DNA from 3 places in the Streptomyces sp. 2-1 genome. Region 2 is predicted to be linked to each of the others. Evidence: riboswitches for the same ligand, from Rfam matches in the RefSeq annotation. Region 2 holds a riboswitch; each other region holds the start of a gene.
What was found. A riboswitch is a leader RNA that binds a small molecule or an ion and turns the genes downstream of it on or off. The one in region 2 is predicted to bind cyclic di-AMP.
Positions count from the first base shown of each region.

Region 1: linked by a shared signal. The riboswitch ahead of ACN20J_RS26660 (M23 family metallopeptidase) and the one ahead of ACN20J_RS21145 (transglycosylase SLT domain-containing protein) in region 2 are both predicted to bind cyclic di-AMP.
Region 3: linked by a shared signal. The riboswitch ahead of ACN20J_RS41725 (LysM peptidoglycan-binding domain-containing M23 family metallopeptidase) and the one ahead of ACN20J_RS21145 (transglycosylase SLT domain-containing protein) in region 2 are both predicted to bind cyclic di-AMP.

Region 1 is NZ_CP183383.1:6,008,548-6,013,634, forward strand. It holds gene ACN20J_RS26645 (dihydrofolate reductase family protein) at 128-1,267, shown strand; tRNA gene ACN20J_RS26650 (tRNA-Met) at 1,425-1,498, shown strand; gene ACN20J_RS26655 (PP2C family protein-serine/threonine phosphatase) at 1,646-2,764, shown strand; cyclic di-AMP (ydaO/yuaA leader) riboswitch at 3,054-3,209, shown strand; gene ACN20J_RS26660 (M23 family metallopeptidase) at 3,221-4,270, shown strand; gene ACN20J_RS26665 (aldo/keto reductase) at 4,401-5,087, shown strand, end outside.
Region 2 is NZ_CP183383.1:4,810,864-4,815,950, reverse strand. It holds gene ACN20J_RS21155 (NAD(P)-binding domain-containing protein) at 1-141, shown strand, start outside; gene ACN20J_RS21150 (HAD family hydrolase) at 453-1,268, shown strand; gene ACN20J_RS21145 (transglycosylase SLT domain-containing protein) at 1,418-2,170, opposite strand; cyclic di-AMP (ydaO/yuaA leader) riboswitch at 2,174-2,338, opposite strand; gene ACN20J_RS21140 (DUF5959 family protein) at 2,697-3,617, opposite strand; gene ACN20J_RS21135 (CocE/NonD family hydrolase) at 3,745-5,087, opposite strand, start outside.
Region 3 is NZ_CP183383.1:9,515,959-9,521,045, reverse strand. It holds gene ACN20J_RS41735 (SGNH/GDSL hydrolase family protein) at 1-560, opposite strand, end outside; gene ACN20J_RS41730 (DUF6250 domain-containing protein) at 707-1,426, opposite strand; gene ACN20J_RS41725 (LysM peptidoglycan-binding domain-containing M23 family metallopeptidase) at 1,634-2,551, opposite strand; cyclic di-AMP (ydaO/yuaA leader) riboswitch at 2,556-2,720, opposite strand; gene ACN20J_RS41720 (alpha-galactosidase) at 3,016-5,087, opposite strand, start outside.

The DNA.
Region 1 (5,087 bases), 1.2 Mb from region 2:
AAACTTGAACCAAGCCCCGCCCGAGCCCAGTCCGAGCCCACCCTGAGCCCAGACCGTCGTCGTCCGGGCGACACCGGGCCGCCGCCCGGCCAAGCCCCCTGCTCTGCCTCCGAAAGCGAGCGCGTTCATGCCCCACCCCTACGTCCTGTTGTCCGCCGCCGTCTCCCTCGACGGCTGCCTGGACGACACCGGCCCCGGACGGCTGCTGCTCTCCGGACCGGCCGACTTCGACCGGGTCGACGAGGTACGGGCCGAGTCCGACGCGATCCTCGTCGGCGCGGGCACCCTGCGCGCCGACAACCCCCGGCTCCTCGTCAACTCCGCCGAGCGCCGCGCGGCCCGCGTCGCCGCCGGACGGCCCGAGTACCCGCTGAAGGTCACCGTCAGCGGCAGCGGCGACCTCGACCCCGACGCCAACTTCTGGTCCACGGGCGGCGAGAAGATCGTCTACACGACCGACGAGGGGGCCACCAGGGCCACCGAAGCGCTGCGCGGCCTCGGCGTCGACGTCGCGTCCGTGGGCCCCGACGTCGACTGGCGGGCCGTACTCACCCACCTCCACGACGTACGCGGCGTACGGCGGCTCATGGTCGAGGGCGGCGGACGCGTCCACACCCAGCTCCTCCGCCAGGGCCTCGCCGACGAACTGCAGCTCGCCCTCGCGCCCCTCGTCGTCGGGGAGCCGGACGCGCCCCGCCTGTTCGGGCCCGGCGACTATCCGGGCGGCCCCCGCAACCGGCTGCGGCTGGTCGAGACGCGGCCCGTGGGGGACGTCGTCCTCATGCGGTACGTCCCCACCGCGCCCGGCACCGGGACCGTACCCTCCGCCGCCGACCACCGATGGCTGGCCCTCGCCTGCGAACTGGCCGCCGAGTGCCCGCCCTCGCAGACCGCGTTCAGCGTCGGCGCGGTCGTCGTCGCGGCTGACGGTACGGAGCTGGCCCGCGGGTACTCCCGTGAGTCCGACCCCGTGTCCCACGCCGAGGAGGCCGCCCTCGCCAAGATCGAGCCGGGTGATCCGCGGCTCGCGACCGCCACCGTCTACAGCAGCCTGGAGCCATGCGCCCGCCGCGCGTCCCGGCCCGCGCCCTGCGCCCGGCTGATCCTCGACGCGGGCGTACGCAGGGTCGTGACCGCCTGGCGGGAGCCGGACACCTTCGTGGCGGGCGCGGACGGCAGCGGGCTGCTGGCCGCGGCCGGCGCCGACGTCCTGGTACTCCCGGAGTACGAGGCCGACGCGAAGGCGCCCAACCGTCATCTGACCTGACCTGACCTGACCGGCCCGTTTCCCGTCGGTACGGCCGATGCGCAGGCCGACCCGCACCGCCGATCGGCACGTTTCGTACCAAACCACCCGGTGAAGTGCGGGCGAAGTTAACGCGTGTGCTTTGGGTCCCGCGGATGGCGTACAGTGGTCTTAACGACGCGGGGTGGAGCAGCTCGGTAGCTCGCTGGGCTCATAACCCAGAGGTCGCAGGTTCAAATCCTGTCCCCGCTACTGAAGGCCTGAGGCCGGAATCCGATCAAGGATTCCGGCCTCAGGTGTTTCCCGGGCATCTCCTCGGGTGTTCGGGCGGGCAGGCGTCTTCACCCGCCCGGTCCTCGTCCGCTCGCCCGCCACCCCCGCTCCCGGAAGCCTGGACAGGTGGAGGAGCAGGAGCCGGTGCGGGTCGAGCCCGTGGACGTCGAGCCCGTGGAGAGAACCGCCTCGTACCAGCGCACCCTCGTCCGCGCGCTGCCGGCGCTGCTGATCGTCGCGGGTGTCTGTTACGACCTGCTCACCCCGCAGGACTTCACCGCGGCTCCCTTCTTCACGGCCGCCGTGCTCATCGCCGCACCCCTCTTCTCGCTCGGCGCCACCGTGTGGACGGGCATCGCGGCGACCGTGGGCATGGCCCTCGTGCACCTCAGGTTCGCCTTCGACGCGGGCGCGGTCACCGAGGTCCTCACCGTGGCCACGGCCGCCGTGCTCGCCGTCGGCATCAACCGGCTCGTGGGACGCGGCAACGCGCGCCTCGCCACCGCCCGCGAGATCGCGGAGGCCGCCCAGCGGGCCGTACTGCCCGAACCGGCCGCGCGGATCGGTGGTCTCGAGATCGCGGCACGGTACGAGGCCGCGCAGGAGGGCGCGTTCATCGGGGGCGACCTGTACGCCGTGCAGGACACCCCGCACGGCGTACGGCTCCTCGTGGGCGACGTACGGGGCAAGGGCATGGGAGCGGTCGGCGTCGTCGCCGTACTCATCGGGGCCTTCCGGGAGGCCGCCGAGCAGGAGGCGAGCCTGGAGGCGGTCGCCCAGCGGCTGGAGCGGGCACTCGCACGCGAAGGCGTCCGGCGCGACATCATCGCGGTCTTCGAGGACTTCACCACCGCCGTGCTCGCCGAGATCCCGCACGGCACCCCGGTCGTACGCCTCGTGAACCGCGGCCACCCCGGGCCCCTTCTGCTGTACGGCGACGGAGAGGTACGTACGCTCTCCGCGCCGGAGCCCGCGCTGCCGCTCGGGACGGGGGAGCTGGGGGCCTGGCCCGACCGCGCGCAGGAGGAGGAGTTCCCGGGCGGGGCCATGCTGCTCTTCCACACGGACGGGCTGTCCGAGGCGCGGGACCGGCGGGACGTCTTCTACGATCCGGCGCGGCGGCTGGCCGGGCGGGTCTTCCCCGGGCCCGACGCGTTGCTCACCGCGGTACTGGACGACGTCCTGCGGCACACCGGGGGCGGTGCCGCCGACGACATGGCACTGCTCGCGGTGCGGCGGCCGTGAGGGCACGGCACCACATGTGATGGCGGCGGGCGTGAGATGCGTCGCTCTTTCGGCGGGCCATATCACCGTTCGTAGTCGAACGGCGTCCCTCCGCTCAACAACTGACGCACCATCAACAGGACTGCTATTCCTGAATGTCGATCAACTCGCCCGATTTACCCCGCTCATGACCTGTAAGTCCAGGCCAAGAGCCGTAACGATCATCAGGAACAGCTTGGAATCCGGTGCCCGGGTCTATTAACGTTCGATAACGCAGCGCGGTCGTCCCAGCCGTCACAAGAGTCGGCTCCGTGCGCACGCGCCGAATCCCGCAAGGGAACCGGGGAACCACCACTTGGGGTGAATCGCTCGTCTTCGCGGTGTAGCGCACCGCGGTTGACGCGCGTAGGAGACCTTCCTGCTCCGAACCCGTCAGCTAACCCGGTAGGCGAGAAGGAAGGAAAGGAGTGCGCCTACGTGGCGTCCAACCGGTCTGCCCTCACACCCTCGTTCGTACCGGATGAGTTGACGGGTGAGTCCTCGGGTGAGAAGAAGCCCGACACATTCGCCTACGGCGCTCGTAAGGACGAGGAGACGTGGGAGGTCTGGAACCCCAGCGCGGAGACCGTCCTTCCCGTCCGCGGCCGGCACCGCGTCGCCAAGCAGCGCGGCGGTGGACTCGCCCGTAGCTCGACCGTTCTGGGCGTCGGTGTCATAGCCGCCGTCGGTGCGGGTGGCATGGCCACCGCGCAGACCGGCAAGCCCCCGGTGTCGATCTCGATCCCCGACCTGCCGAACGTCGGCTCGCCGTTCTCGGACGACGACGCCCCCGAGGGCTCCAGCACTCCGATCACCGCCGTCGGCCTCACCGCCGCCGACGCCGAGGAGGGCAACTCGGACGCGGGCGAGGCCCTGCGCGCCCGCATCATGCTCCAGGCCGAGCGGCAGCAGGACCAGGTGGACCGCGAGGCCCAGCGGGCCGCCGAGGCCGCCGCCGCGAAGAAGGCCTCCGACCAGGCCGCCAAGGAGCGGGACGCCGCCGAGGCCAAGGTCGCCGCCGCCAAGAAGAAGGCGGACCAGGAGGCCAAGGAGAAGGCCGAGGCCGCGCGCCTCGCCGAGCTCGCCAAGCAGTTCACGCTGCCCACCTCCTCGTACACGATCACCTCGACCTTCGGGCAGTCCGGTGCGCTGTGGTCGTCCGGTCAGCACACGGGTCTGGACTTCGCCGCTCCTACGGGTACCCCGATCAAGGCCGTTCACAGCGGCACGATCACCGAGGCCGGCTGGAACGGCTCGTACGGCTACCGCACGGTCCTCACGCTCGACGACGGTACGGAGCTCTGGTACGCGCACCAGTCGTCGATCGGTGTCAGCGTCGGGCAGAAGGTGGCCACCGGCGACATCATCGGCCGCGTGGGCGCGACCGGCAACGTCACCGGGGCGCACCTCCACCTGGAGGTCCACACCAGCGGTGGCGACGGCATCGACCCGATGGCGTGGCTGCGTGGCAAGGGGCTCACCCCGTAAGGGCTCACCCGGTAAGGGCTCACTTCGTAAGAGCTCACTTCGTAAGAGCTCAACCGGTACGCCGGTAAGAAGGGCTTGAGAGGTTCCTGGGTGCGGAATACGGCCGTCCGGTACGGCCGTTGACCCACCCATGACCTCTCTCCGCAAGCTGGGTTCGTCCGATCTCGACGTCTTCCCGCTCTCCCTCGGCGGCAACGTCTTCGGCTGGACCGCCGACCGGGCGCAGTCCTTCGCCGTGCTCGACGCGTACACCGCCGCGGGCGGGAACTTCGTCGACACCGCCGACACCTACTCGGCCTGGGTGCCGGGCAACGAGGGCGGTGAGTCGGAGACCGTCCTGGGCGACTGGCTCGCCGCGCGCGGCAACCGCGCCGACGTCGTCGTCGCCACCAAGGTCGGTGCGCACCCCCGGTACAAGGGTCTGTCAGGGGCGAACATCAAGGCCGCGGCCGATGCCTCCCTGCGGCGGCTGAAGACGGACTACATCGACCTGTACTACACCCACTTCGACGACCCGTCCGTGCCGGTCGAGGAGATCATCACCGCCCTGGACGAGCTCGTCCGCGCCGGCAAGGTGCGCGCGATCGCCGCGTCCAACCTCTCCCCCGAGCGGCTCCAGGAGTCCCTCGACCTCTCCGACCGCGAGGGCCTTGCGCGGTACGTCGCGCTGCAGCCCCGGTACAACCTCGTCTCCCGCGACTCGTACGAGGGTCCGCTGCGTGACGTCGCCTCCCGGGCCGGTCTGGCCGTCGTCCCCTACTCCTCGCTCGCCTCGGGCTTCCTCACCGGCAAGTACCGGGCGGGTTCCGTCGTCGAC
Region 2 (5,087 bases):
GGGTTCAGTTCCTCCGTACCGGGGCTGTACTTCACGGGGCTGCCGGCGGCGGCTTCGTACGGGCCCGTGATGCGGTTCGTGTGCGGCACGGAGTTCGCCTCACCGAGGCTGGTCCGGCATCTGGTGGGGGCGCGCGGCTGAACGGAACCTCCGGTTCGTGCGCGTACGCATCAACGCGTCGCCGAAGCCGTCGAGCGGCGCGAAGACCGCGCGCGAGCCGTGTCCACGGGACGGGGCCGGGCACGGGGAGATGCGGCCCGGGGAAGGGCGACGGGCCGGTTGACCGGGGGCGGGGGAGCGGGCAGGGCATGGCCAACTGCTCCTCCTCGCCCGCGATTTGCCTCCGCGCGGCCGACGGATGGTGCCTGTGACGACCTCTGTGCCTGACGAGATACCGGACGACGTCCGGTTCCCGTCGAGTCGTTGGGGCGTTCGATCCGTATTCTCTGATCATGGCCGCACCGATCGCATATTCACTCATCGCCACTGACCTGGACGGGACGTTGTTGCGAGGCGACGACACCCTTTCGGACAGGTCACGCGCCGCGCTGGCGATGGCAATCGGGAGAGGTGCCAGGCACCTCGTGGTGACGGGGCGCCCGGCACCACGCGTACGCCCCCTGCTGGACGAACTGGGCAGCCAGGGACTGGCGGTGTGCGGTCAGGGAGCGCAGCTGTACGACGCCGGCGCCGAGCGCATGGTCTGGTCGGTCACCCTCGACCGCGAGCTGGCCGAGACGGCGCTCGGCAAGATCGAGGCGGAGGTCGGGGACGTGTACGCCGCCGTCGACCAGGACGGGGTCGACGGACTCACGCTCATCGAGCCGGGGTACGAGATGCCCCACCCCACGCTCCCCGCGGTACGGGTCCTGCGTCGCGACGACCTCTGGACGGAACCCATCAGCAAGGTGCTGCTGCGCCATCCCCTGCTGTCCGACGACGAGTTGGCGTCCGCGGCCCGCGGAGCGGTCGGTTCCCTCGCCACGGTCACGATGTCCGGCCCCGGCACAGTCGAACTCCAGCCATGTGGCGTGACCAAGGCGACGGGGCTCGCCCTGGCGGCCGAACACCTCGGCCTCACTCCCGCCACCACGATCGCCTTCGGTGACATGCCCAACGACATCCCGATGTTCGACTGGGCGGCCCACGGCGTCGCGATGGCCAACGCCCACCCCGAACTCCAGGCGGTGGCCGACGAGGTGACCCTGTCGAACGAGGAGGACGGGATCGCGGTGGTGCTGGAGCGGCTCTTCGGGCCGCGGCCCTAGTTCTGCGTCAGGGTTCTGCGTCAGGAGAAAGCCGGGCGGCCCGCGGAGAGGTCGGTCTCCCTCGCCGCGGGCCGCCCGGCATCAGCACGTCCGGCACCAGCACGTCCGGATCAGCACGTCCGGCACCGGTCGGACCGGTACCCGCCCGCTCAGTACGCCCCGAAGACGTTGTCGATCGAGCCGTACCTCGCGGCGGCGTAGTTGCACGCCGCCGTGATGTTGGCGACCGGGTCGAAGGGGTCCATCGAGGTGCCGGCCACGTGGTAGGCGTTGAAGGTCGGGTCGATGGTCTGGAGGAGGCCCTTCGACGGCGTGCCGGCCGCGGCGTTGGAGTCCCAGTTGTTCATGGCCTGCGGGTTGCCCGACGACTCGCGCATGACGTTGCGGTAGATGCCGTCGTACGACCCCGGGATGCCCTGCTGGGCCATGATGTCCAGCGACTCCCTGATCCAGCCGTCGAGGTCGTTCGTGTACGTCTTCGCGGCGGCGGGGGTGACGGCGGACGCGGTGGAGGCCTTCGTCGCGGTGGCCGTCTTCGCGGAGGTCTGGGCGTTCTTCGTGCCGACCGTCAGCTTGAGGCCCGGGCGGATGACCGCCGGGTCGTCGCCGATGACCGCGCGGTTGGCCTTGTACAGGTTCTGCCAGCCGCCGCTCGTGGAGTGCTTCTTGGCGATCTTGGTCAGGGTGTCGCCCGAGACCACCTTGTACGTGACGAGCGAGACCTGCGGGACCGCGGCCGGTGCGACCTGGGGGGCCTGTGCGGCCTGCGTCGGCTGTGCGGCGTGGGCGCCGGCGGCCCCCACGATGGGGAGCGCGAGCGCGGCTCCGCCGGTTCCCGCGGCGACGATGCCACGCGTGAGGGTGTTCATTCGGGGGCGGCGGTGCTTGCCTCGTGCGGCCATGGCGCGTTTCCTCTCCGACGCCTGCGAGGTGAGCTGTCGGGTTCGGGCGGGAGCTGCCCGGCCGCATGCTGCACGCGGCTTCACCCCGAGCCGTTCCGGAATCCGGACCGGCGGCCTACCTGGGTCCCCCGCTCCTGCCGTACGCGAGTGAATGGGTGGTTGGGATCTCCGGGCGGCGGCAGGATTAGGCGGTCCATCCGGAGTGACGTGAACGTATGCGAGAGCACATGCCGTGAACAAGCCCAGAATTCACATGGCGATGTGATTTGCCTGTTCGGGACGGATGGGAATTCTTGATCCATTCGGAAGGTGAAGTTCAACTTGCTTTGAGCAAAGGTGAATCGACCGAAGCGGCAAAGTGACCGTCCCGGGCGGACGTGACCCAATTCACGTACGCAGGTGGGGAATTAGGTGCGCCATGTGTCTAATTGGGGCAAGTCGGGCGGAGTCTGGATGCCCGCCCAGTCGGCATAAGGTGCTACTTGTCCGTAAACGTTCCCCTAGTGCTCTTCGGGGCTCCGGAGAGTCAGTCTTCCGGGTTCCAGAGAGTGAGAACGTCACGAAGTTTCTGCTGATGGCTGTCGATCCAGTTCCGGGGAAGATCGACGGGAACGCACACGGTGGCCATGGAAATCGTGTCGTCCTCCACGATCACTTCGGGGCAATCCCGTTCTCCCGTGAGCCGAATGGAAATCGACGGGCCTCGCTCCACCGTCATCCACGCGATGTCCTCACCGCGGTCGAATGCGGCGTCCAGGGCATGCCCCCAGGCCTCAAGTCGGCGGCGCCACAGAGAGAGTTCGAGGCGGCCACGCACGAAAGGCGTCTCCACGACGATCTCGGCCGCGAGGCCCGCCACCATTCGCGGATGCCGGCCGAGGACCGTGATCCTGACCGAGTTGCCCTCCTCGTCGGCGAGGAGCGCGAGGTCCGTCGGGCCGGTGCGGTGGTCGGCCGGGAGGTCGGCGTCGCAGAGGGAACAGACGAAATGGGCGTCCTGTACGGAGTTCCACTCGGCGCAGGACGGGCAGCGGCGGTAGACGATCGGGTGGGTGTAGCCGCCGGTGTCGGCGGCGGAGCGGTCGATGCCCGCGTGGGTGAGGGCCGCCGCGAGCGACCGCCACGACTCGGGGTCGGGGCAGTAGCCGGTGGACTGGTTGCTCGCGTACGTGACCGCCCAGCCGGACGAGGTCCTCGCGAAGCCCAACTCCCCGGCGGCGCGCACCGGTTTCCCGTCCGCGCAGGCCACGTGCTCGGAGCGGCGTGGGGCCAGGCGCAGGGTCAGGGAGGCGTCGACGACGAAGGTGAAGGGCTCGGCGAGTTCGTCGGCGGGGCGGGCGGACAGGAAGGTGTCGAGGTCGGCCGGGTTCCGGATCCGGGCGCCGCCCCCGCCGGGCCGGACGGCCGCCGCTATGTCCGCAGGACCCACATAGGCGTACGCGGTCATGGGGTCTCATCACACGCTTTTGCGCTCGTGGGGCTCGCACACGCGCTTGCGGGCGCGGGGCTCGCATACGCCTTCGCCGTCGCGGGGCCCACGTGCGCGTTCGCCTTCATGCGGGGAGCGTACGAGCTCACCCCGCCGTCCGCGGAATCCTTTTCTCCCAGGTGCGGTGGAACACCACCTCGTCACCGTTCTTGCAGATCACCTCGTTCGAGGTGATGAAGTCCGCCTCGTCGCAGGTGGTTTCGGAGTGCGCCTCGACGCTCGCGTCCCACGGCAGGTCAGGCCGGTGCAGCCGGACGAACCAGTCCGAGTGGGCGCGGGCCGACAGCGGGTCCGATTCGACGATCGTGTACGTGTCCAGGGCTTCCTCGGTGAATTCGAGGCCGTCGGGATACACCCGGGTGCCTCCGTAGCGAGGGTCCACCTCCAGGCGCCACTCGCCCTTGGCGACATCGCGGACGACGAGGCGCTCGGGGCGCGGCTCGTCCAGTGTCGCGGGGAAGTTGACCCCCATGGGCTCCGCCTGCTCCGGCTCCTCGAAGGAGATGGACGGGTCCGACTGCTGTGCGCGGAGCGGGAGTTCCAGCACGCTCCCCGAAGGGGTGAGGGTGAAGCCCGCCTCCGAACCCGGCTGGGGCCAGATCCACGGCCAGTACGCGGAGGAGACGGCGAGACGGACGCGATGGCCCGGAGGGAAGGCGTGGCCGATGGCGTTCAGGTCGAGAACCACATCCTCCGTAGAGCCCGGTTTCCAGGGAACCACCTGGTCGCGGCCATGACGGGCTGACAGGTTCAGGACGCCCCGGGTGACGAGGGTCGAGGAGCCGTCGGGGGCCACGTCGCAGATTCGGGCCACTACTTGTCCACGCGTCGCCTCCGTAGTGAGCCTCAACCTCACCCGCGGGCGGCCCAGTACCCAGATCTCCTCCGGGACCTCGAAGTCGAAGCACGCCGACCTCGCGTCCTCGTCCCGCTGGTCGGGCGGCAGGTCCGCGTCGTTGCCGAAGGGGAAGAAGCGGCCCGCGTCCACCCCCGTGTGCTGAGGCGACCGCACCACCACGGGCTCGCCCTGAAGGACGTACGTCACCGGGGCCACCAGGGGAGAGGGCCAGGCCGGATCGCCGACCCAGCGGCCCGGCAGCGTCGGGTACACCGTGGCGGGCGGGTGGGAGTCGCTGACGTACGAGCGCAGGAGCGGCTCGGACATGATCCCGGTCTCCGTGCCCTTGAGCCAGTGGTCCCACCAGCGCAGCGTTTCCTGGAGGAAGCCGATCGCGGGGCCGGGCGGCAGCCCCCGGTCGGGGTACTGGTGCGACCACGGCCCGACGATCCCCCGTACGCGGTCCGCCGGGAGGTGTTCCACCAGGCGCAGGACCGCGTCCCGGTACGGGTCGTGCCAGCCGCCGACCGCGAGCACCGCCGCCCGGACCGCCGAGTAGTCCTCGCACACGCTGCCGCGGCGCCAGTGGT
Region 3 (5,087 bases), 4.7 Mb from region 2:
CCGGCGCGCAGGGCGACCCGCGTGTGCCCCTCGGGCGACAGATGGAGCCGGTCGCCGTCCCAGGCCCGCCGGTCCTGGATGGTCCTGAGGGACCACAGGTCGAGCACGGGACAGCCGTACCGGTCGGCGATGGACCGGATATGGAGGTTGTACGTGGCGATCTTGCCGCGCATGTGCTTGAGCACGGGTACGCCACGGGTGTCGAAGCCGGTGGTCACGAGGACCGTGCCGACGGCCGACGTGAGGTCCGCGACGGCGCGCTCGAAGCGCTCCGCGACCTCGTCGGGGTCGGTGCCCGGCCGGATGATGTCGTTGCCGCCCGCGCAGAAGGAGACCAGGTCGGGCGCGAGCTCCTTCGCGCGCGTCAACTGGTCCTCGACGATCTGGTCGAGGAGTTTCCCGCGGACTGCGAGGTTGGTGTAGTCGAAGTCGCCCTCGGGCCGACGGTCCGCGAGAAGCACCGCGAACCGGTCGGCCCAGCCGACGGACGCCCCGTCCGGGCCAAGGTCGCCGACGCCCTCGGTGAAGCTGTCCCCCACCGCCACGTACGACCCGATCACTGATCTGTTGTCATTCTTCGAATCGTCTGCCACATCGGGCCATGATTCACCTTCGGGTGTGAGCTACGCGACCGTAGGAAAGGGTTGACGCGCGGTGAGATAAGCCACTCGTCAAGTGTTGGTCAATCTCGGAATAAGGGGCTCCATCAGGGACGTTGTCGCAGCTCTCGCACCCTGAAGTCCGTGATCCTGAAGTGACTCCAGACCGTCCGGAACGCGAAGTGCCCGCTCGTGTACGGCTCTTGGTCCACGAAGTCGAAGACGAGCCGCCCGTTGTTCCACCACCGGACCGTCGAGCCGTTCGAGACGATCCTGACGCGGTTGGGCTCGTTCGCCGTGAGCAAGGGCTCTGTGTAGTCGAAGACCAGCGGGCGCACACCCGCCTCACCGACGTAACGGCGCAGCCTGGTCGTGGTGTTGGTGTTGGCTCCGTATCCGGCGTAGTACGTCGTGAGGTGGTCGTACTCGTCGAGCGCACCGCCCCGGTGCGTGGCGAAGAGGTCCTCCGGGGAGCGGACGTCCGTGGCGTTCCAGAAGTTGTTGAGGTCCGAGACCCGGTCGTTGGCGCCGCCCGCGGAGACCGGTGTGGCGGTGTACTCCAGGACATAGGGCCCTCGGAGCTTGCGCTTGAACCACACAGTCGCGCCGCTCGGCACGTCTATCTCCAGGACGCCGCGGGACGCGGTGACGCTGCCGCCGTCCTGCAGTTCCGTCGCCCACTGGCCGAGGCCGTGCCGGAAGTCGTCGCGGGCGATGAGCCGCCCCGGACGGCCCCGGACCGCCGCACCCGCGGTCTGCGCGGGGGCCAGCGCGGTGAGTGCGGCACCGGCGGCCAGGACTCCGAACGCTCTGCGTGTGGTCGTCATGAAGACCTCCATGGCAGGGAAGGCGCATAGAAAGCGCTTGCGGAGATCACTGTGCCGCGACTTCCGCATCCCTGTCGACACATCGCCCGGCCATGCCACAGACGTGCCACAGAACCGAAACACCGAAGACCGGACCCCGGGGATCACCGGGTCCGGCCTTCGGAGACGAGCGGAGTGGTACGCCGTGCGGGCGTGCCTGGCGTCGGGTCAGACGGAGACGCCCTTGCCACGCAGGTACGCCAGCGGGTCCACGTCCGAGCCGTAGTCCGGGGTGGTGCGGATCTCGAAGTGCAGGTGCGGGCCGGTGACGTTGCCCGTCGCGCCGGAGAGGCCGACCTGCTGGCCCTCGGTCACGGCCTGTCCGGCCGAGACGGAGAGGGAGGACAGGTGGGCGTACTGGGCGTAGTGGCCGTCCTCGAGCTGGATGACGACCTGGTTGCCGTACGCGCCGCCCCAGCCGGCGGAGACGACCGTGCCCGCACCGACGGACTTGAGGGACGTGCCGGTCGGGACCACGAAGTCGACGCCGGTGTGGTACCCGCTGGACCACATGCTGCCCGACATCTTGTACGGGGTGCCGACGCCCGCGCCCGCGACCGGCAGCGTGAAGCCGGCGGCACTGGCCTCGGCGGCCTTTGGAGCGGCAGCAGCCTTGGGGGCCGCGGCCTTCTTCGCGGAGGACTGGGTGGTCTTGGAGGCGCCGGAGTCGGAGCTCGACGTGGCGGCGGCCTTGCCGATCGACAGCTTCAGGCCCGGGTGGATCAGCGCCGGGTCACCGCCGATCGCCTTGCGGTTGTCCTCGTACAGCTTCTTCCAGCCGCCGCTGACGTTCTGCGTGCCGGCGATCTTCGACAGGGAGTCGCCCGCTCGCACGGAATAGGTCTTGGCGGCGGCCTTCTTCGCCTCGGCCTTCTTGTCGGCGGCGGCAGGCGCCGATTCGGCGGCCTTGTTCGCGACATTCGAGACGCTCGCCACGGAATCGGCGGCGGACTGCGAAGTCGCGGCGTGCGCCCCGGTCGCACCGAGCAGCGGAAGGGCGAGCGCCGCGCCGCCGGTTCCGGCGACGGCTATGGAGCGGGTGAAACGCTGGGACTTGGGACGGCGGTGCTTACCCTTCGCGGGCATGGCGAATTCCTCTCCGGCGCCTGCGAGGTGAGCTGTCGGGTGCGAGCTGGAGATGCCCGGCCGTGTTTGCGCACGACTTAACCCCTAGCCGTTCCGGAGACCGGAACAGGCGTTCTACCTGTGGGTCCCCCGCTCCTGCCGTGTACGGGTGGGTGAGCGGATTCCGGGCGGCGGCAGGATTGGGCGTCCGTCCGGATTGGTGGCGAACGTAAGCGACATGAAGACGCAGGAACAACCTTTGGGGTTTCCTGTGTGCCCCGTTCTCTTGATCCCTGACCGAAATGACGGTCACGCTGCGTAAATCAGGGATCTTCCCCGTTTGTTAAATCCCTGAAAACGCAACCGAATTACGTGAACATGGCGACAGCGGACCGTCACGAATATGACGCTGCTCACGGAGTGCCGTTCCAGGAGCCTTTATTCCAGAGCGAGTTGGAACCAATGCTCCATTACGGACACAACAGTCACATGCGACGCAGCCGGAAAACTGCCGCATCAAGGTCGCCGCGCAACCCCGTCCGCAATCCGTGATGCAACAGCACCGCACCTCGGTGGACTTCGCCCGTTTCGAGGCATTCGTACGTCGCCGCCGGGTCGAGCCCGCGCAGTCGCACCGGAGCGACCGGCTCGCCGTAGTGCTGGGCCTGGAGCCAGGCGAGGACGACGACCTCCCCGTCACGCGAGTACTGCACGGCGCTCAGCCCGCCCTCCGGCGCCCGCAGCCGGTGGAGGTCCCCGCCCTGCACGACGGGCCGGATCTCCTTGTAGAGCTCCACCCACGTCCGCGCCTCGGCCAGCTCCTCCTCGTTCCACCGGGTCAGGTCGCCGCCGACACCGAGCACGCCGGCCATCGCGCTCACGAAGCGGAAGCGCAGCGAGCTGGCGCGGCCGTTGAGCTGGTCGTTCGGACTGTCGGTGACCCAGGCGGCCATCACCCGCGCGGGATGCACCTGGCTGAAGCCGTGCTGGATGGCGAGCCGGTCGAGCGGGTCGGTGTTGTCCGAGGTCCACACCTGGTCCGTACGCGCCATGATCCCGAGGTCGATACGGCCGCCGCCGCCCGAGCAGGACTCGAAGGCGACGCCCGGATGGGCCGCCCGCAGCCGGTCCAGGAGGCGGTACAGGGCGTGCACATGGTCCACCCAGAGCCGCTGCGGGTAGGCCTCGCCGGGCCACCCCGCGTCGGTGAAGCAGCGGTTGAAGTCCCACTTCACGTAGTCGATCGGCGCACTGGAGAGCAGCGTGTCGAGCTGCTCCCACAGGTACTCCTGGACGTCCTCGCGGGCGAGGTTCAGTACGAGCTGATTGCGCAGCTCCGTCCTCTTTCGTCCCGGTTGGAACTGCACCCAGTCGGGATGCGCTCGGTACAGCTCGCTGTCCGGGTTGACCATCTCGGGCTCGACCCAGATCCCGAACTGCATCCCCATCGCGTGCACCTCGTCGGCGAGGGGCTTGAGACCCGCCGGGAAGCGGTCGGGGTTGGGCGTCCAGTCGCCGAGCCCGGCCCGGTCGCTGGTGCGCGCCCCGAACCAGCCGTCGTCGACCACGAACAGCTCGACCCCCATCGCGGCGGCCCGTCGCGCCAGCGCCCCCTGCTGCTCCTCGGAGATGTCGAACTCCGTGGCCTCCCAGGAGTTGTAGAGCACCGGCCGGTGCTCGCCCGCGTCCGGGATCACATGGGCGTGCTGGTAGGCGTGCCAGGCACGGCTCGCGCCGCCGAATCCGCCGTCGCTCCACAACCCCGCGAAGACGGGTGTGACGAAGCTCTCCCCCGGCTCCAGTCGCAGCAGCCCCGAGTCGTCGTACCCGACGCCGCCGGTGATCTGCACGCGCGCGTCAGGGAGTTGGGCCACGGCGATCCGCCAGGTGCCCGACCAGGCGAGGGCGCACCCGTAGACCTCGCCCTGCTCCTCGGTGGCCGCTCCGTCGGGGTCCAGGGCGACCCAGGGCAGGTGCTGGTGCGAGGTGTGCCCGCGCCGGCTGCCGATGACCTTCTCACCGTAGGTGAGTTCGGAGCGCACGAGCCGGGACTCGGCCGCCCACCGGCCATGCAGCTGGGACAGCCGCCAGCCGTCGCGGTGCGGCAGCGTCCAGGCCGCGGAGTCTGCGCGCAGCACCTCCAGGGCGGGCCCTTCGTTGGCGAGGGTCACCCACCGCTCGACGACGTCGGTCCCGGCACGCATCCGGTAGTGCAGCGTGATCCTGAGCCCGGAGTCGGAGAACCGCAGCCGCAGCTCGTCGCCGTCGGCCTCGTACGTCTCGAAGCTCCACTCGGTGCCGCGCCGCTCGTCCGTACGCACGGACAGGGCGGGCCGCCCGAACCGGGGGCCGCCCTCCACCGGGTACTCCTCGTGCCCGTCGAGGGTGGCCTCGAAGGCCCAGTACTCCGGTCCCGGGCCGGCGGCGAGTGCCTCGGCGTCGGCGAGCGCGATACGCGGACCCCAGTGCAGATGCAGCAGCGCGTCGTCCTCGCCGAGCCGCAGGGCATAACTGCTCGCCGGGCCCGAAAGAAGCCACGTACGACCGTCTTCGCCGA